Thiorhodovibrio winogradskyi: one gene and its partner. The protein of the gene in region 1 interacts with the protein of each later gene in a pairwise test. Links are inferred from orthologs where the notes say so. Each region holds a gene or a part of one and is shown on either strand. Other genes may lie near its edges. The genes, in order: Thiowin_RS18300 and grxD.

Region 1 (11,776 bases):
CTCGGCGGACGTGGATGTGATAATTCAATCGGACGCGATTCAATCGGACTGAGCCGAGGGAGTTGGCGATGCAAGATAGCCTTTACCCCGTGATCGAACCCTACGCGACCGAGTTCGTCGAGGTTGGCGATGGTCATGAACTCCATGTCGAGCAGTGCGGTAATCCTGAGGGATATCCGGCGTTGTTTCTGCATGGCGGACCGGGTGCGGGGTGCAGCCCATCGCATCGGAGATTCTTCGATCCCGCGCGCTACCGAATCATTTTGTTCGATCAACGTGGCTGCGGACGCTCACGGCCGCATGGCAGTGTTGATTTCAATACCACCTGGAACCTGGTGGCGGATATCGAAATTTTGCGGGCACACCTAGGCATCGATCATTGGCTGGTCTTTGGTGGCTCCTGGGGGTCGACCCTGGCCCTGGCCTATGCCGAGCAGCATCCCCAGACCGTGGCAGCCTTGGTGTTACGCGGGATTTTTCTCTGCCGCCCCGAGGAAATTCACTGGTTCTATCAGCAGGGTGCGAGCCGTCTGTTTCCCGACTACTGGCAGGATTATCTTGCCCCGATTCCGCCGGAAGAGCAGGGTGACCTGCTACGCGCCTATGCCGAGCGACTTTTCGGGCCGCCCGGCGATGAACAGACCCGGGCGGCGCGTGCCTGGTCGCTGTGGGAGGGCCGCTGCGCCACTCTGTTGCCGGATCGCGAGTTGCGCGACAGTTTCGCCGCCGATGCCTTTGCGCTGGCCCTGGCGAGGATCGAATGTCACTACTTTTTGCACAACGCCTTTCTGCAGCCGCATCAACTACTCCGGGACATTGATGCCGTGCGTGGCATTCCTGGTGTTATCGTGCACGGTCGCTACGACGCCATCTGCCCGCTGGCCTCTGCCTGGGAGTTGCACCAGGCCTGGCCCGAGGCGGCACTCAAGATTATTCCCGACGCCGGTCACGCCGCCTTCGAGCCCGGCATCGCGCGCGAACTCATCGCCGCGACCGATGGCTTTGCCCAACAGCTGGCATGATAGGCCTGCTCCAGCGCGTCACCCAGGCACGGGTTGATGTGGCTGGGGAGTCGGTTGGTGCCATCGACCAGGGCCTGCTGGTGCTGGTTGCCGTGCAGCCCGAGGATAACGCAGCCCGCGCCGAACGGTTGCTCGGGCGCCTGCTCGGCTACCGCGTCTTCCCCGACAACACCGGGCGCATGAATCTTAGCCTGCGCGACACTGGCGGCGGACTGCTGTTGGTGCCTCAGTTCACCCTGGCGGCCGATACCCGCAAGGGCACACGAGCGAGTTTCACTAGCGCTGCCGCGCCCGAGCTTGGTCAGCGGCTGTTTGCCCATCTGCTCGAATGCGCGCACCAGGCGCATCGGCCGGTGGCAAGCGGACGATTCGGCGCCGACATGCAGGTGAGTTTGACCAACGATGGCCCCGTGACCTTCTGGCTCGAGTCCTGAGGTGCTTTCTGTTGGTATCTGCCTGGTGATGTTTGTTATCTGGTTGCGTCCCAATGATGGCTTGAGCGCAATCCCGGCTGTGATCAGGCCTTGGAAGGGATCGCGCCCGGGCTCGCGTTCAGACCAGCTACCGTCGTGTTGAGCGATAGGAATCCGCCGCGCGGCACGCTACACTGCAAGGTTTACCTTGCCAACTCTTGAGAGGAACATCCGTGCTCGCGCCCCAGCCCAATTTCAGCCGCATTGAGCGGCTTCCGCCCTATGTTTTCAACATTGTCAATGAGTTGAAGGCAGCGGCGCGAGCGCGCGGCGAGGACATCATTGATTTTGGCATGGGCAATCCCGATCAGCCCACGCCCCAGCACATTGTCGATAAGCTGGTCGAGGTCGCCCAGCGCCGCGATACCCATCGCTATTCGGTCTCGCGCGGTATCCCGCGCCTGCGCCGCGCCATTTGCCGCTGGTACCAAGACCGCCATGCTGTCAGCCTCGACCCTGAAAGCCAGGCCATAGTCACCATCGGCAGTAAGGAAGGGCTCGCCCATCTGGCCATGGCCACCATGGCGGCGGGCGACACCGTGCTGGTGCCCAACCCGGCCTATCCCATCCATCCCTATGGCTTCATTATCGCCGGAGCCGATGTCCGCCACGTCAAGCTCACGCCCGAGGTGGATTTTTTCGAGGAACTCCAGCGTGCCATCCTTGACTCCTGGCCGCGGCCGAAGATGCTGGTGCTGAATTTTCCCGGTAATCCCACCGCCCAGTGCGTGGAGTTGGAGTTCTTCGAGAAGGTCATCGATATCGCGCGCGAGCACGGCATCTGGGTGGTGCACGATCTGGCCTATGCCGACATCGTTTTCGACGGTTACAAGGCGCCCTCCATTTTGCAGGTGCCGGGCGCCATCGACTATGCCGTGGAGTTTTTCTCCATGTCAAAAAGCTACAACATGCCGGGTTGGCGCATTGGCTTCATGTGTGGCAATCCGACCATGGTCGCGGCCCTGGCGCGCATCAAGTCCTACCTGGACTACGGCACCTTCACGCCCATTCAGGTTGCTGCCATTCACGCGCTTGAGTCTTCGCAGGACTGTGTGGCTGATATTTGTGACCAATACCAGCGCCGGCGCGATGTGCTCTGCGAGGGGTTGGACGCCGCCGGCTGGCCGGTCGAGAAGCCACGCGCGACCATGTTCGTCTGGGCGCGCATTCCCGAGGCCTATCGTGCCATGGGTTCGCTGGAGTTCGCCAAAAGGCTGTTGCGGGAAGCGAAAGTGGCCGTCTCGCCGGGAATCGGCTTCGGCGACTATGGCGACGATCATGTGCGCTTCGCGCTGATCGAGAACGAACACCGCACTCGCCAGGCGGTGAAAGGTATCAAACACATGATGCGCGAGGATGCGCGGAATGGCTTAGCCGCGACAGCGGCATGAGTGCGCGACCTGTGGCTCTAACACCATAACATTCTGCAAGATTCTGGAGGACGCACTATGGAGCCCGTGAAGATCGGACTCTTGGGCTTGGGCACGGTCGGCGGCGGCACCGTCACCGTGCTGACCGGCAATGCCGAGGAAATCGCCCGCCGCGCGGGCCGCGAGATTCGCATCGCCCACGCGGCGGCGCGCGAATATGACCCGAGCCGTATCCAGGGACTCGAGCGCATCGACACAATCTCCGACGATGCCTTTGCCGTGGTCGATGACCCAGAGATCGATATCGTCATCGAGCTGATCGGCGGCTACTCGCCGGCGCGCGAACTGGTGCTCAAGGCCATCGCGAACGGCAAGCATGTGGTCACCGCCAACAAGGCGCTAATTGCCCTGCATGGCAACGAGATTTTCGCCGCCGCCCAGGCCAAGGGTGTCACTGTGGCGTTCGAGGCCGCCGTGGCGGGTGGCGTGCCCATCATCAAGGCGCTCCGCGAGGGTCTGGCCGCCAACCATGTCGAGTGGATCGCTGGCATCATCAACGGCACCGGCAATTTTATCCTGACCGAAATGCGCGACAAGGGTCGTGCCTTTGCCGAGGTGTTGGCGGAGGCGCAACAGCTTGGCTATGCCGAGGCGGACCCAAGCTTCGATGTCGAAGGAACGGATGCCGCGCACAAGCTGACCATTCTCGGCTCGCTCGCCTTTGGCATCCCGCTGCAATTCGATAAGACCTTCACCGAAGGCATCTCCCGCATCGAGCCCCAGGATGTCGCCTATGCCGCCGAACTCGGCTATCGCATCAAGCACCTTGGCATTGCCCGCCGCGCCGCCGCCGGTATTGAACTGCGGGTGCATCCCACGCTCATCCCGCACCGCCGACTCATCGCCAATGTCGATGGCGTCATGAACGCCGTGCTGGTCAAGTGCGATGCTGTCGGCCCCACCCTATACTACGGCGCCGGCGCTGGCGCCCTGCCAACCGCCTCCGCCGTGGTGGCCGACGTGGTGGATATCACCCGCGCCCTGACCACGGACCCGACCAACAGGGTACCGCATCTCGCCTTCCAGCCCGACGAGCTGAGCGACACCCCGGTGTTGCCAATGGACGCGATAGAGACAGCCTATTACCTGCGTCTGCTCGCGCTCGACCGACCCGGCGTCATGGCCGGAATCGCGGGCATTTTGGGCGAGGAAGGCATTAGCATCGAGGCGATCAAGCAGAAAGAACCGGGCGCGGGCGATACCCATGTGCCCCTGATCATGCTCACCCATCGCATCAAGGAGGGTGACATGAACCGCGCCATTGCTCGTATCGAGGCACTTGAGGCGGTCCAGGGCGCCGTGGTGCGCATTCGCATGGAATCCCTGGAAGGGTGATCCCGGAAGCTTGATCCCGGCTTTGGGCTCACCGCGAAGGATGCCAACTTGGACCAGCAATTCCAAATTCGGGTGTTTCATCTGGTGTAGAAGCGGCTTCCAGCCGCTTCATGACGCGCCAAGATGGCGTGTCTACTGATCACCGGGTCAACAACCGGGGGTTGGAAAACGAAATTTGGAATTGCTGGCCTTGGACAAGAGCCAGCCTGGCCGCATCTTGTCCGCGGACCAATGACAAACCGCAAGGCACAACTCGCAAGGAGCCCCGATGGAAACAGAAGCCGTGACCCAACTCATCCGCGCTGGCCTGCCCGACGCAGAGGTGCAAGTCAGTGGCGATGGCAGTCACTTCGACGCCATTGTCGTGAGCAAGGCATTCGAGGGACTCACACCCATAAAAAAACAACGCCTGGTCATGGACAGCGTGCGCGAGCAAATCGCCAGCGGCGAATTGCATGCGCTGTCCATCAAAACCCTGACCCCGGCGCAGTCAGCCGCCGAGCATCGGTTGTAATCCGGGTAAGGCCCAAAACTCAAACTCATGAGAACTTCTATCTCATGAGAATCCCTATCCCATCGGATTTAGATCTCGACACTTTTGGGGAATGCTGGGCATCGCCCTGAATAGGGCAACTCGCCATGGCCACCATGGAAGGTCATCTCTCCTGTCTCGGCGCAAATCCACACCTCGTCAGCTCCCTGCGCGAAATACAGAAACATTTTGTCGCGCAATTCGCTGAGGCGGTTACTTGGCGAGGCAACTTCAATGACGATTTCCGGTGCGCGTGCATAGGGCGTCGTCACGCCGTGAGCCATGAAGAACTCGCGCGAACACCATACTACATCGGCTACTTTCACGTTCTTGGTTGTCTGAATACTGCACTCGACAAAGGCTTTGCCCGTTGGCAAATGTTGCCTGAGCAGGAACAGAATGGCCGTCTGTAACAGACTGTGAGAATTCGTCGCTGGACTCATCTCAATCTTGCCCCATTCGTTGAGTTCAACCTTGAATGGAAGTTCCGCCAAAACGGGATCAGCGATGACCGAGGACCAGTCCATACTCTCTCCCTCCAGTAGACTGTCAGCTTTGGTGCGAACCCAGCGCTGGCGACTCTGGGATCTGCTGTCGTAAATCATCAAGCCACACTTCCGCCACCGCGTCGCTTGGCGCGCGCCAGTCTCCGCGTGGTGAGAGTGAACCGCCCGAGCTGACTTTTGGCCCATTGGGCATGCAGCTGCGTTTGAACTGACTGCTGCCGAAAAAGCGCCGGACAAAGACCTCGAGCCAGCGGCGAATGCTGCTCAGATCATACTGATGCCTTTCCTCGGCGCTCATGCCCTCCGGCCAGGGCTCGCGGTTGCGATCATGCCAGGCATGCCAAGCGAGAAAGGCCACCTTGCTTGGGCGCAGGCCATAGCGGCTGATGTAATAGAGGTTGAAGTCCTGCAGCTCATAGGGCCCGATGATGTCCTCGCTGCGCTGAATATGCCCCTGCGCATCGGGCGGCACCAGCTCGGGTGAGATTTCCGTCTGCAGAATGCGCAGCAAGACGGCCTTGGTGGCATCATCGAATTGATCGCCCGCGATCAGCCAGCGGATCAGGTACTGAATCAGCGTCTTGCTGACCGAGGCGTTCACATTGTAATGCGACATCTGGTCACCCACGCCATAGGTGGACCAGCCAAGGGCGATCTCCGACAGGTCGCCGGTGCCCAACACCAATGCCCGGTGATGGTTGGCCAGCCGGAACAAATGCGAGCTGCGCTCCCCGGCCTGTACGTTCTCGAAAGTTACATCATGCACCGGCTGTCCATTGGCAAAAGGATGGCCAATATCTTGTAGCATTTGCAGGCAGGAGGGGCGGATGTCGATTTCCGCCGCGGTGACGCCCAGCGCCCGCATCAGCGCCCAAGCGTTGGCGCGGGTCGCCTCACTGGTGGCGAAGCCGGGCAGGGTGTAGGCCAGCACATGGGTGCGCGGCAGACCGAGTCGGTCCATGGTGCGCGCGGCCACCAGCAGCGCCTGGGTCGAATCCAGCCCGCCCGAGACGCCGATCACCAGTTGCTCGATGCCGGCGGCCGTCAGCCGCTTGGTGAGTGCCTGCACCTGAATGTTGTAAGTCTCGTAACAATCCGCATCGCGCGCGCGGCTGTCCGCCGGTACGAATGGAAAGCGCTCGATGCGGCGCTTGAGACCGAGATCGCCGCCTGGCAACTCAGGCGTGAAACCAATCCGTCGCAGCCCGCGCAGGCGCTCGACCTCAGTTGCGGCGGCGTCGGCAAAGCTGGTGCGTCGGCGGCGCTCGGCAATGAGCAAATCCAAATCAATATCAGCCAGAATCATCTGCTCGCCGGGCGCGAAGCGTTCGGACTCAGCCAAGAGTTGGCCGTTTTCGTAAATCACCGCTTGGCCGTCCCAGGCAAGATCCGTGCTCGACTCTCCGGGTCCGGCGGCGGAGTAGAGGTAAGCGGCCAGGCATTTGCTGGATTGGGCCGCGCACAGGGCATTGCGCTCGGCCGCCTTGCCGATGGTGATGTTGCTGGCGGACAGGTTCAGCAGCAGGGTGGCGCCGGCCAGGGCGGCATGGGTGCTGGGTGGGATGGGCGTCCACAGATCCTCGCACAGCTCCAAGTGCAGCACGCAGCCGGGCAGGTCGCGCGCCTCGAACAACAAATCATTGCCGAAAGGGACCGTCTCGCCGAGCAGCCGGATCTCTCGGCTCAGTGCCTCGCGCGCCGGGCTGAACTGGCGCTTTTCGTAGAATTCACGAAAATTGGGCAAGAAACTCTTGGGCACCGCGCCCAGCAGTCGGCCCTGGTGCACCAGCACGGCCGTGTTGAACAATCGCCCATCCACCGCCAGCGGCAAGCCGACCGCCAGCAGGGTGGCAAGGTCGCGGCTGGCCGCGCGCACGTCCTCCAGCGCTGCCAGGCTGGCGTCCAAGAGCGCCTGCTGCTGGAACAGATCCTCATTGCTGTAGGCCGAGAGTCCCAGCTCGGGGAAGAGGGCCACCAAGGCGCCCTGATGCGCGGCCTGCCGGGCAAGGCGCAAGCTGGCGCGGGCGTTGGCAACGGGATCGGCCACGATCACCTCGGGCACGCAGACGGCCACCCGCACCAGCCCCTGGTGGTAGAGGTTGAAAAAATTGCCCGCGGCGGGGCAGGGTGTCTTTGCTTCGGTCATCCGCCAGATTCCGGTGGCGCGGCTGTCACCGCGATGTCTTGGGGCCTTGTGCGTGAAATTTGGCCTTGCAGCTGCAAGCTCAGCTAGTTTCGGTGGCGGCATCGCCGGGGCAGTCGTGGATTGTATCGGCTGTTTTTGGAATTATTATCCTAATTCGTGTACCACGGCCAAGCTCGGAGCGAATCCAAAACCGCCCGCCAAGTTGGGTGCAAATGAAATAGGCCTTGGTTAATCCCAAGCCGCCGCCCATGGTGCGGCGATCCTGTACATTGGACGCCCGGTGACCGTAATCGATCACGAACTCGATTTCATCTTCGGGTATACCCCGGCCAGAATCCTCCACGCTAATGCAAAGTTGGCTGTCATCGCTCCAGATGCCTGCATTGATGCGACCTCCTGGGCTTGTGTATTTGCGTGCATTGGCTAGCAGATCTCGTGCCACATCGATGAGCGCCGCCGGCATGCGGATCAGTGGATCCTCGCTGCTGTGGATTTTAAAGTCGAGGTAATAATCCCGCGACTCCTGCGCGGCGATATTATTGGTGAAACGAAAACGCCCTTTGCTGTTTTTCTCGATCGCACCAAAGACCGCCTGAAAATCCTCGAGCACCCGCGCAATGTCAAACTCTCGCCAGCTGGTAAGTTCGTCAATACGTGCCTTAAGATCGGCAATACGCTTGCGCAGTACCAAAAAAATCGAATCCAAACTCTCCAGCGCATCGCGCACTCTCGCCGAATCACGCAACACCGGCTGGGTGCTAAGGTGCTCATTGATTTGCTGCTCAATTGCCGCCATGTCCTGATCAAGCCCGGCAATACGCACATAGGCTGTATCCGGATTCGACATCTCATTGGCCAGGACGAACAGGCGGTCGATATGGTTCTGAAGGACATTCTCCATTGAGCACAACTCGGCAATGTTGGAGAGTTCCAGATTTAGCACATTCAGGATGTTCAAAAATGAATGCGTATCCAGGGCAACAATCTGCGACCTGTCCAGCTGCAGCGGGCGAGTGATTTCGATTTCTTTCATTCTTGGCGAAATGTCATAAAGTTGATGGCTTGGCTCAGGTTACCACTGGCGCGAAACCTGAAGGTTTTGGGCCGCTGAGCCAGTCTGCTCTAAGACGGATATTGATGTATACCAAGATGCGTTAAAGGAATTTCCCAGCCCTGGCTGTTGCAGGCATTGACCAGAATGCGCTGAATGCTGGCCTGGATGATGGGTGTCATGGAGGCTGCCTCGCCGCCGAGGTCGAGGTGAATCAGATAGTCCAGGGAAGCGCCGCTGGCCTGGGCGAAGAGGACATTGATGGCCTTGATGACCTGCTTGGCCTTTCCTTGGCCGAAGGCATTGTCCAGTGCCGTGGGAAGTTCCTTATCCAGGGCTTCGAGCAGGCGCTTTGGCACCTCGGTGGTGGCGATTGCCTGATGGCGGTAATCGATGCCAAAACGACTGACGACGCGGAATCCCTGTGAGAGCTTGCGCGGATTGAGCGCGACAAAGCCATCGGTGGGGTAGCGCACCTCGGCACCGCCGGGTTCTTGCACAATCACGTTGGCGGGGCTTTGGTGGATGACCTGGCCGAGGCGACCATCGGCCAGCTCGACCCAATCGCCCTGTTCGGTTGGAAACCATGGCTCCTGCTCGCCGGGCGGGCGGGAGATGTGGCCGACCAGATGTTTGACTGGCATCTGCTGGAGGCCGCCGTCAAGCAGCGGGTTGACCAGCCGGGCGGTGAAGGCCAGGGACTCTACGCGATAGGGCAGGCCGTTGAAAACCAGGCGTTCGCCCTCGCGCACCGGGCCGATGTTCAAAATGAGTTTGACTGTCTCGATCTGGCTCGGCAGGGTGTTGATACTGGCCCAACCGATGCCGATCAGGAAGATCAGAATAATGCCGAGCATGAACCAGTCGCCGGCCATGTTGAACACCAGCAGCATGGCGATCAGGCCGCCGAGCACGCTGAAGGCATGCAGCAACAGGGTGGTCAGGCGGGTGCTGAAGCGGTTGTCCGCCGCCGGCGACAGGCGCCGCAGTGCATTGGCGAGCCAGCGCACGCCCAGGAACACCAGCGCGAAGGCGGCGATGGCCATGACCAGATTCAGCCCCCGGGTGCGGAAGAAGCGCTTGGCGTAGCCGGTGGTTTCCTCCAGCACCGACTGGCGTTGCGCCAGGCGGTTGTTGAGTTGCAACTCCAGGGCCGCATAGTTGTTGCTACTGTCGGTGGCGATCCGTTGCCAGTTGTCCAGACGTTCCTGCAGGCGTTCTTGCAGGGCTGGGCTTGGATTTTGCGCCAGCAATTGTTTGAGGCGGGTGCTTGCCTCGGCGGCGAGCCTCTTGCGCTCCTCGACCTCATTCATCTGCGCGCGCAATTCGCCAATGGCGCGTGATTCCTTGGTGGCGTTTTCCAACTCGGCAATGATGGGTTTGAGCAGCTTGCTCAGTTCATCCTGCCAGTTGAAGGGCTTTTCTTCCTCCTCGATAAAAGGGCGCAGGTCGATATTGACGGCGAATTTCTCGAATTGGCGGCGTTGCTCCCCGAGCTCGTCCTTGAGCTTGCGCAGGCGCTCGCTCAGTTCCTGTTGGGTCACGCTGTCCTCGGCGGCGATCAGTTGCCGTTGAACTTCGCCAACCTGTTCCTCCTTGCTGGCCAGGGCGCGGTCGAGGGCTTCAAGGGAGCGCAGTTCATTGGCGCTTGGGCCCCGTTGGCCTTCGCCGAGCAGTGGATCGGAGATGAGGGTGTCGCTTTCTGCTGGCCTGTCGTCTTCCCGCGCTGACTGCCCATCCGGGTTGGTCGCTCCATCGGCCGGTGTGGCGGGCCGCTCCTGGGGCGGTGCGCTTTGGGTGTCGGGCTCGGCGGCAATGTGAGCCGTGATGACCATCAGGCAGAAGCTAAGCAAGAGCTTTGTGAGAGCTCCTGGGCGTAAGCCCGTGGGGGATGACTTTGGATTCAAGATCATGATCGGTTCCTGCCATGCGACTCAGGAGGGTGATATCAGGCCCATCGCACCCGAGGGTGGGCGAGCCTTCGCCAGGGCTGGGATGCTATTGCTGCTCCCATATTACACCGCAAAGCACCTCGAGAAGAACGACGGTGGTTTGGCGCAGTTGTTTGATCACGGCGGCGCGCCCGGAATGGCCGAGGTGCGGCGCCACCCCTTCCGGTGGCAGTTGCTGGAGCACCACGGCGATGAAGCCCTCGGCCTGGTTCTGGCCAAGCTGACCTTGCGCAAGCGCTTGGGAAAAGGGATCGGGGGCGAGTTGGACCAGTGCCGGCAGCGCGGCCTCAAGGCTGCGCTGGTGGTGGGCGAAGCCGCGGAGTTCTGCCCTGATCTGAGCTGGGATCTGAGCTGGGATCTGAGCCGGCTGCAGACCCGGTAGCTGAGCCGGAAGGCGGGCTTTGTGTGCCAGATCGGGCGGGTCGCTGCTGCTCGCGCGCAGCAGTTCGACAACCAGGTCGGGTTTCAGATCACGCAGGCGACCGGGGAGCAGGCGTGGCAGGCGCTCGCGGAATTGGGCGCGGGCTTGCGCGAGGAGTTCCCGTCCCGGCTGGCTGAGTGCTCGCAAGACCACGGCGGCATGGGCGCCGGTGGCGGCATTGCGATGGCTGCCAAGCTGCACCGGAGTAAAGCCGCTGGCGCGCCAGAAAGCCAGCAGCTCCGGGGTGGCTCCGAAGCTGGCGCCAATCAGATCCAACCCATCGGTGGCAGCCTGATGGATCAGCGCCTGGAGCAGCGCGCGGCCATGACCCTGACGCTGTGCCGCCGGATGCACGGCGATGCGCACAATACGCGCGTATTTCAGTCGCGGTGCGTCTGCCAACCCAGCGTGCGCCGACAGGGTTTGAGGCAGCAGATGGCCGCGGGGGCGGCGCTCGCCGGCGAAGATGGCGGCGCTTAAGCTGTCATCGAACCCGCCTTCCTTGGCAACCAGGGCGGTGGCGAGCAGGCTGTCGCCGCGTCTGAGAATGGTCAGACCCAGATTCGGCCCGTCAAGCAGCTGGCGCAGATCGCTCGGGCGGGTCTGATAGTGCGCGAGCAGCAGCAGGCCAAAGACTTGGCGCAGGCGTTCTTCCTGCCGGCTCAATTGCCGGCGATCAATCCATTCGATATGTGGCGGCTGGTCCGCGCTGGCCTTGATCTGCTCATCCGTGGCCGGTTCGGCATCCAGCAGCAGGAGCCGGTCAATCAAGGCTTCGAGCGGGTCGCCGGCGGCGAAGCGCACAGGCTGCTTGAGTTCGAGATGGCGCCAGCCAGGCTTGCGCTGGTCAAGCAGGGGAAAGAAGCGCAGCGCGAAGCCGCGCCCGGTGCCTTCGTAACCCTGGGTGG
Region 2 (8,393 bases), 920 kb from region 1 along the record:
GTGCTTGTCGGTCATCACCAGGTCGACCCCGAGCATGGCGGCTCCGGCGGCGCGCAGGGCGGCCTTCAGGGTGCCGGCGCTCATGGCGGTATCGCCATCGACCCAGGTAAGCACATCGCTTGCGGTGGGCGCGTTGGCGAAAATCATTTCGACGTACTCGGCATCATGCACCCGCAGCAGGGCTTCGCGCTCGGCGAGTGGCGCGTCATAATGGGTCAGCAGCATTTCAATGCCGGAGGCGATCAGCCGGTCGGTGATCGCGTGCAGGCGCTCGGGTACTTCCACATGGTGCGCGCCCATGCGGTGATCCAGGCAGTCGGGATGGGAGATGTAGGCTAGATTCATTGGGTGGGTCATTTATCCACTAACTAACGACCTGCGTCCAGGTCCAAGAGGGCACCTTATCCATGCGCCTATCAGATGTCGATCAATTATTCGTGCCCAGTGCCGTGGCCGTCTTTGGCGCCAGCGACCGCGAGGGCTCGGTTGCTGGCATGGTGTTTCGCAATCTGCTTGCCGGCGGCTTCAAGAGCGGATGCTATCCGATTAATCCCAAATATGAACAGGTAGGGGGCGAACGCTGTTATCCCAATCTGGCGGCGCTCGATAAACATGTCGAGTTGGCGCTGATCGCCACCCCGGCGGAGAAGGTGGCCGGGATTCTTGATCAATGCGGCGAGGCCGGGGTGCGTGCCGCCGTGGTGCATTCGGCTGGTTTTGCCGAGCGCGGCGAGCGCGGCGCCGCCTTGCAGGAGAAGCTGGTGGAAGCCGCGCGGCGCAATCGGGTGCGGGTGCTGGGGCCAAATTGCCTGGGGGTGATGCGCCCATCGCACGGGCTGAACGCCACCTTTGGCCATGAGCAGGCGCTGCCCGGCCACGTCGCCCTGGTGTCCCAGTCAGGTGCGGTCTGCACCGCCATGCTCGATTGGGCTGGACCGCGGCGCATTGGCTACTCGGCGGTGGTGTCCCTGGGCGCGGCGGCGGATGTGGACTTTGGCGATGTGCTCGATTACCTGGCGCTCGATGCCCAAACCCACAGCATTTTGCTCTATGTCGAGGGCATTCGTGATGCGCGCCGCTTCATGAGCGGGCTGCGCGCGGCCGCGCGGCTCAAACCCGTGGTGGTGGTCAAGACCGGGCGCCATCCGGCAGGCTCGCGCGCGGCCAAGTCGCATACTGGTGCCTGGGTGGGCTCAACCGAGGTATTTCGCGCGGTGATGGAGCGCGGTGGGGCGGTGCAGGTCGACACGCTCGATCAACTCTTCGCCGCCGCCCAGGTGTTCGGCGCCGGGCGGCGCATCAGCGGCCATCGCATCGCCATTGTCACCAATGGCGGCGGGCCGGGCGTGCTGGCGGCGGACCGCGCGGTGGAGTTGGGACTGAGCCTGGCGACCTTGAGCGATGAGACCCGCGCCGAGCTGGAAAAACTGCTGCCCGAGCACTGGTCGCATGGCAATCCTATTGATGTCATTGGCGATGCCCCCGCAGCACGCTATGGCGGGGCCTTGCGCGCCTGCTTGGCCGATGCCAATGTCGATGGTGTGCTGGCGATTCTTGCGCCCGTGGCCAGCGTTGACCCAACCGCGGTGGCGCGCGAGGTGATTGAGGCTGCCGCCAAGACGCGCAAGCCGGTGCTGGCCTGTTGGATGGGCGCGACCCGGGTGGCCGAGGCGCATGCGCTCTTCTCCGAACACGGTCTGCCGCACTATGACCTGCCCGAGGCCGCCGCTGAGGCGCTGTCTTTCCTCGGCCGCCAGCAGCGCAACCAAAAGCTCCTAATGCAATCCCCCGGGCCGCTGTCCCAGCAACTCATGCCCGATGTCGAGGGCGCGCGTCTGATCATCGAAGGCGTGATGGCCGAGGGGCGCAAGACGCTCGGTACCATCGAGGCCAAGGCGATTCTGGCCGCCTTTCGCATCCCCACCACCCAGACGGTGCTGGCGCGCTCGCCAAACGAAGCGCTGATTGCCGCCGAGGCGCTGTCCTTCCCGGTGGTGATGAAAATTAACTCGCCGGACATTCGCTACAAGTCCGATGTCGATGGCGTGCGCCTGAACCTCACCGACGCCCAGAGCGTGCGCCGTGCCTACATCGAGCTGACCGAGCGCGCGCGCAGCCTGCGCCCCGAGGCCAAGATCGAAGGGGTGACGGTCGAGCACATGATCCCCACCCGCGCCGCGCGCGAACTCATGGTGCGGGTGGCGCGCGATCCCATCTTTGGACCTGTGATCAGCTTCGGCGCTGGCGGCACCGACACCGACGTGCTCGCTGATCGCGCGCTGGGCCTGCCGCCGCTCAATGCCTTCATCATCCAGACCATGGTCGAGCACACTCGGGTGGCGCGCCTAATGGGGGCTTTCGGCAACATGCCGCCGATGAACCGCCAGGCGTTGGCGCGCATCCTGCAGCGCGTCTCCGAGATGGTGTGCGAGCTGGCCGAGGTGATCGAGCTGGAAATCAACCCACTGATTGGCAATGATCTGGACGTCATCGCGGTGGATGCGCGCATTCAGGTCACCTACCGTCCGCCGCAGATGCCAGTCTACGGGCACATGGCCATTCACCCCTATCCCCAGCACTTGATCGAGCGCGTGCCCCTGCCGGATGGCACGGATCTCACCATCCGCCCCATCCGCCCCGAGGACGCGCAGATGGAGCAGGACTTTGTGCGCGGCCTCTCGGAGCAGACCAAGTATTTCCGCTTCATGCAGGCCATCAAGGAGCTGACGCCCGAGATGCTGGTGCGCTTTACCCAAATCGACTATGACCGCGAGATGGCACTGATCGGTGTGGTGGTGGATCAGGGCCAGGAGGTCGAGGTTGGGGTGGCGCGCTATATGTCCCGCCCGGGTGGCGATACCTGCGAGTTCGCCATTGTGGTATCAGATGCTTGGCGCAATCGCGGCATCGGCGCGCGCCTAATGCGCTCGCTGATGAGTAACGCCCGCGCCAAGGGCCTGCGCATCATGGACGGGGAGGTGCTCTCGGCCAACACCCGCATGCTGGCGCTGGTCAAATCGCTCGGGTTTAGCATCGAAAGCGACAGGCTCGACCCCAGCGTCAAGCAGGTGTCGAAGGTGTTGTAGGAGTGGCAATGAACGACCCAAGCATCGAATCCCTCATCGGCAACACCCCATTGGTGCGTCTGCAACGGCTGCCGGGGGAGACCAGCAATCGCATCCTCGCCAAGCTGGAGGGCCAAAATCCCGCCGGCTCGGTGAAGGACCGCGCCGCACTGAACATGATTCAGCGCGCCGAGCATCGCGGCCGCATCAAACCTGGCGATACCCTGATCGAGGCCACCAGCGGTAATACCGGCATTGCACTGGCCATGGCGGCTGCCATTAAAGGCTATCGCATGCTGCTGATCATGCCCGAGAACATGAGCGTCGAGCGGCGCCAGTCCATGGCCGCCTTTGGCGCCGAGATTCGCCTCACGCCCCGGGAAGGCAGCATGGAGGCAGCCATTGATCTGGCGCGCGCGCTGGAAGCGGGCGGGGAGGGCGTGCGACTGGATCAGTTCTCCAATCCGGATAATCCCGAGGCGCATTACGAGACCACGGGCCCCGAGATTTGGCGCGACACCCAGGGCAGGGTGACCCACTTCGTCAGCGCCATGGGGACCACGGGCACCATCATGGGCGTCAGCCGTTACCTCAAGCAGCGCAACCCGAAGGTGTGCATTGTTGGCGTGCAGCCAGAAGATGGCTCCAGCATCCCCGGCATCCGGCGCTGGCCGGCGGACTACCTGCCCAAGATCTACGACCCCGCCGGTGTTGACCGAATTCTTGATGTCTCCCAGACCGAGGCCGAGGAAACCACGCGTCGGCTGGCGGCGGAGGAGGGCATCTTTGCCGGCATCTCCTCGGGTGGCGCGGTCGCCGCGGCGCTCAAGCTCGCGCGCGAGCAGCGGGATGCCGTGATTGTGGTCATTATCTGTGATCGTGGTGATCGCTACCTCTCCACCGGCGTTTTTCCGGCCTGATGGCGGTCGGAGTCCGCGCGACCCTGCCCCTGAGGCGGGCAAACAACCGAAACATCCAAGCGAAGCCAGAGATTTGAGCAAGAAAAAACCGCTACCGCGAGAGCCCTTCGAAGCCGAAATCACTGGTTTGAGTCACGATGGTCGTGGTGTGACTCATGTCGACGGAAAAGCCGTGTTCGTCGCCGGTGCTCTCGCTGGTGAGCGGGTGCGGCTGCGCCTGACGCGCCGTCAGCGCCGCTACGATGAGGCCGAGGTTGTCGAGGTGCTCAGCGCCGCCGCCGATCGCGTCACGCCGCGCTGTCCTCACTTTGGCCTCTGCGGCGGCTGCGCGCTGCAGCATCTGGCCCCGGTGGCGCAGATTGGCATGAAGCAGGACATCCTTGCCGAGGTCTTGCAGCGCATCGGCAAGGTGCGGCCCGAAACCTGGTTGCCGCCGCTGGTGGCCGGGCATTGGGGCTACAGGCGCAAGGCCCGACTGGGTGTGCGCTATGTGGCGAAAAAAGGGCGGGTGCTGGTCGGCTTTCGGGAGCGCGGCTCGTCTTTCATTGCTGATCTGAGTCGCTGCGAGGTGCTGCACCCGGCTGTTGGCGGGCGTCTGACAGAGCTGGCCGAGCTCATTGGACAGCTCAGCATTCGCGAGCAGGTCGCCCAGGTCGAGATGGCGCAAGGCGATGATCCTGTTGTGCTGGTCTTTCGTGTGCTCGAGCCGCCGACGCTGGCTGATATTGACCTGCTGCAAGCCTTCGGTGCCCGTACTGGCCTGCATGTCTATCTCCAGCCCGGCGGTCTTGACAGCGTGGAACCCCTGCCAGGCCAGCAGGTGGGACTGACCTACGCCTTGCCCGCCGAGGATGTCACTCTGGCCTTCGAGCCCAATGATTTCACCCAGGTCAATCTGGAACTCAACCGCCTGATGGTCGCGCGCGCGCTCGAACAACTCGATCCCGGTCTGGATGATCGGGTGTTGGACTTGTTTTGTGGGCTTGGCAATTTTACCCTGCCCATCGCGCGTCGTTGTGCCTTTGTGTTGGGTGTTGAAGGGGATGGAGGCCTGGTCGGGCGGGCGCGGGCCAATGCCCGGCGCAATGGGCTCGATGACAGCCGCGTGCGCTTCGAGCAGGCCGATCTTTACAGTGACTCTTCGGATCAGGATTTGACTGGACACTGGGCCTGGATGCGGCAGAGGTTTGATCTCGCGCTCATTGATCCACCCCGCAGCGGCGCCTTGCAGGTACTTGACGCACTGGTCGCGACTGGTATTCGCCGTTTAGTCTATGTGTCTTGTTATCCCGGCACGCTCGCGCGCGATGCCGGGTATCTGAGCGAGCGTCACGGCTTCCGTCCGCTGGCCGCCGGCGTCATGGATATGTTTCCGCATACAGCCCATGTTGAGTCCATGGCCGTGTTCGAGCGCTGAGTGCTCGGCCGCGGGATGCCGGGCGCGAGACTTCCTCAATCACAATGCGAGTGTCATGCAATGCCTGAACCAGAGAGTCAAGCCAAGTTGTTAAGCGGCGAACTCGAAAACGCCCTGGATTTTGCCAAAGGGAAGGGGTTGATCACCGCCATTGCCCAGGATGCCGACAGCGGGGAGGTTCTGATGGTGGCCAACATGAACCAGGAGTCGCTGGCCAAGACACTCGAGTTGGGCGAGGCGGTTTACTGGAGCCGCTCGCGCCAGAAACTCTGGCACAAGGGCGAGGAAAGCGGTCATCTGCAGAAGGTCCGGGGCATCTATCTGGACTGCGATGGCGACGCCCTGCTGCTTAAGGTCGAGCAGATTGGCGGGGCGGCTTGCCACACGGGAAAACGCAGTTGTTTCTTCCGCAAGATCGAACAGAACCGCCTGATCGACCTGGGTGAGCAGGTGTTTGATCCCAAAGAGGTTTACCCTCAGTGACGCAGTGTCAACGACAGTCGCGCGAACAATGCCTCAGGTAGGTCCTTGCCTGTCAATCGAGTCATGCATGCCACGGGCACAGACTGAGCCAATGCTTCAGGTAATCCATTCCAATCGACTCGAGACGCTTGTCGAGACGCTTGTCGATGCGCTTGCTGGGGAACTGGCCGGGAAATTGACTCCCGGTGACAGAGCGGCCCGCGGCGATCCTTTCGAGCCGGACCTCATCGTGGTGCCCAACCAAGGCATGGCGCGCAGGCTGTCGCAGCAACTGGCTGTGCGTAACGGGCTTGTTCGCAACCGGCCACACGGAGGCCGCATGAGCCTGCAACCTCTGCGTGCCGCGGTCGCGCGTGGGGCGCGCTGGGTTTCTGGCTGCGAACCCCCGAGGGCGTGCGTCGCCTGCTGCCGGCCCGCCTTCCAGCACACGAGACCGTCTTCGCCATGACCATTCACAAAAGCCAGGGTAGCGAATTCGATAGCGACCTGCTCGTCATGCCAGAAAACGACAGCCCAATGCTTACCCGTGAATTGCTCTACACCGGCATCACCAGGGGCAAACAGCAGGTCGCTATCATGGCTGAGCCAAGCGACATTGCCTCGGCCTGCGCGCGCCGAGTCGAGCGGACCACGGGACTTTTTGACGCGCTTTGGCGGTCATGATGTTGCGCAACCAAAATCACGTGGCTTGATTCATCGAACAGTTGGCCCGACCTCTGACCCCGTTATTCATTGCAACGAGGTGCTCGGGATGGATGTGCTAGAACGAATCGATCAGCAGGTGAAGGGTAATCCGGTGGTGATCTACATGAAGGGAACGCCACAATTTCCACAATGTGGCTTTTCCATGCGCGCGGCTCAGGCGCTCTCTGATTGCGGTGTGCCTTTTGCTTTCGTCAACGTGCTGCAGGACCCGGATATTTTCGAACATCTGCCGCGCTACGCGGATTGGCCGACCTTCCCGCAGATATACGTCGATGGTGAACTCATCGGCGGTTGTGATATCACCCTCGAGCTGCATCAGTCCGGCGAGCTCAAGTCGATGATGGAAGCAGCGGCGGCCAAACAGCCCGAGGCCGGCTGATCAACGCGCTGTCTTCAAGCAGGCGCCGGAAGCGGCCGCGAAGGGGGCTTGGCTTGCTCGCCTGTGTTTATAGGGGCAAGCCACGTTCGTGGCATTGGTTGAGAATGCGGCAAAATAATCGGGCAGTTTGCTCGGCGTCGTAGATGGCCGAGTGGGCCTCGCTGTCGTCCCAGTCAAGTCCGGCGGCGCGGGCCGCCTTGGCGAGAACCGTCTGGCCGTAGGCAAGCCCCGCCAAGGAAACAGTGTCGAAAACGCTGAAGGCATGAAACGGATTGCGCTTGAATCCGGTGCGCTCGACGGCGGCTTTCAGGAAGCCAAGGTCGAAATGTGCGTTGTGGCCGACTAAAATGGCGCGGTTGCAGGCATTGGTCCTGACGGCCTTGCGCACCGGATTCAAGATCTGCTTCAGTGCGTCGCTCTCGGCGACAGCGTCGCGAAAGGGGTGATAGGGATCGATCTTATTAAAGGCAAGTGCCCGCGGATCGAGTTCGGCATTGTGAAAGGGCAGCACATGGCAGGCGATGGTTGGCCCGGGCTCAAGCCAACCTTGGTCATTCATCTGGATGATGATGGCCGCGATCTCAAGCAGGGCATGGCGTTGGTGGTCGAAGCCGGCGGTTTCCACATCGACCACCACGGGTAAAAAACCGCGAAAGCGGTGGGCGATTGGGCTTTGATCCTGGTGTTCGGAGTCCATGGGTGCGGGCCGCGACTGGCGCTACTCACTCCCGTGGCTATCTGGCGAATCGGTGGCGACATCTTCGCAATCAAAACGGCGAAAATCCGCGTTGCCGTCGGTCTTGGCCTCGGTGATAAAGAGTCGGTTCTTGACCAGATCAATGCGCAGGCGACCGTTGTCGGCAGCAACCTGGTTTCCGCGTGACCACAGAGCCCGGGTGCGATTGAGCCAGTCCGCGCTGCTTTCAATGCGCGCGGGCTCGATCTCGTAATCCTCGCCGGGGGCAATCTTGATCAGGGTCAGGGTGACGGGATCTTGGTGCTCAGGCGCGATTTCTGTGTACTTGACCTGACCTTCCCCGTCGAAGGTGACCTGTCGCGCGGGTTGCTCGACGCACACAAGTGTCAGGCGCGTTGGCGCGGGTGGCTTCTCGGCATCCGAGATGGATGCAAAACCGAGCAGGCCAAGGATGAGCGGCAGTGCCATGTTTGGCAATGTCGCGTTTGGTCGTGGGAGTGCTATGGCCTGTGGTCGAGGGCGAGATCTATACATCGGTCGTCTGAAATCCATGGGGTGCTAGTTAATTGGGTGTTGCCGCGGTCGCGGTCCTCTGCTCGCATCTTAGCAGGTATGGCTGGGACTGCCCGGTCGCGGTGGTCAAATGCCTTTGGCGGCGGTGCGCGTTTACAGCACGCGGGTATTCCGCTATTTTTGCCGGGTTGGAGCCTCGCCAAGGGTGACATCC

What was found.
Region 2: the proteins of Thiowin_RS18300 (region 1) and grxD interact in binary tests that used the Escherichia coli proteins (3 or more experiments, as listed by UniProt). The link is inferred for Thiorhodovibrio winogradskyi from one-to-one orthologs.

The regions. Positions count from the first base shown.
Region 1 is NZ_CP121472.1:3,996,579-4,008,354, reverse strand. Bases 3,468-6,151 are described here. They hold Thiowin_RS18300 (BolA family protein), read left to right. Parts: upstream 3,468-4,528; coding sequence 4,529-4,774; downstream 4,775-6,151. Other genes in these bases: Thiowin_RS18290 (NAD(+) synthase), read right to left, coding at 5,342-6,151; Thiowin_RS18295 (Uma2 family endonuclease), read right to left, coding at 4,843-5,319; Thiowin_RS18305 (homoserine dehydrogenase), read left to right, coding at 3,468-4,260. In the rest of the region: Thiowin_RS18325 (hypothetical protein), read left to right, coding at 1-52; pip (prolyl aminopeptidase), read left to right, coding at 69-1,022; dtd (D-aminoacyl-tRNA deacylase), read left to right, coding at 1,019-1,456; alaC (alanine transaminase), read left to right, coding at 1,669-2,886; more of Thiowin_RS18305, read left to right, coding at 2,944-3,467; more of Thiowin_RS18290, read right to left, coding at 6,152-7,444; Thiowin_RS18285 (sensor histidine kinase), read right to left, coding at 7,524-8,477; Thiowin_RS18280 (AAA family ATPase), read right to left, coding at 8,567-10,348; Thiowin_RS18275 (tRNA(Met) cytidine acetyltransferase TmcA), read right to left, coding at 10,494-11,776. UniProt on the Escherichia coli protein: Involved in cell resistance against acid stress.
Region 2 is NZ_CP121472.1:3,081,056-3,089,448, reverse strand. What follows is about bases 5,511-8,302. They hold grxD (Grx4 family monothiol glutaredoxin), read left to right. Parts: upstream 5,511-6,636; coding sequence 6,637-6,969; downstream 6,970-8,302. Other genes in these bases: Thiowin_RS13960 (hypothetical protein), read right to left, coding at 7,688-8,134; rnt (ribonuclease T), read right to left, coding at 7,037-7,666; Thiowin_RS13975 (ATP-binding domain-containing protein), read left to right, coding at 6,330-6,548; Thiowin_RS25330 (exodeoxyribonuclease V subunit gamma), read left to right, coding at 5,914-6,333; hisI (phosphoribosyl-AMP cyclohydrolase), read left to right, coding at 5,511-5,885. Also shown: Thiowin_RS14000 (histone deacetylase family protein), read right to left, coding at 1-345; Thiowin_RS13995 (bifunctional acetate--CoA ligase family protein/GNAT family N-acetyltransferase), read left to right, coding at 408-3,086; cysteine synthase CysM, read left to right, coding at 3,095-3,985; 23S rRNA (uracil(1939)-C(5))-methyltransferase RlmD, read left to right, coding at 4,059-5,402; more of hisI, read left to right, coding at 5,463-5,510. UniProt on the Escherichia coli protein: Monothiol glutaredoxin involved in the biogenesis of iron-sulfur clusters.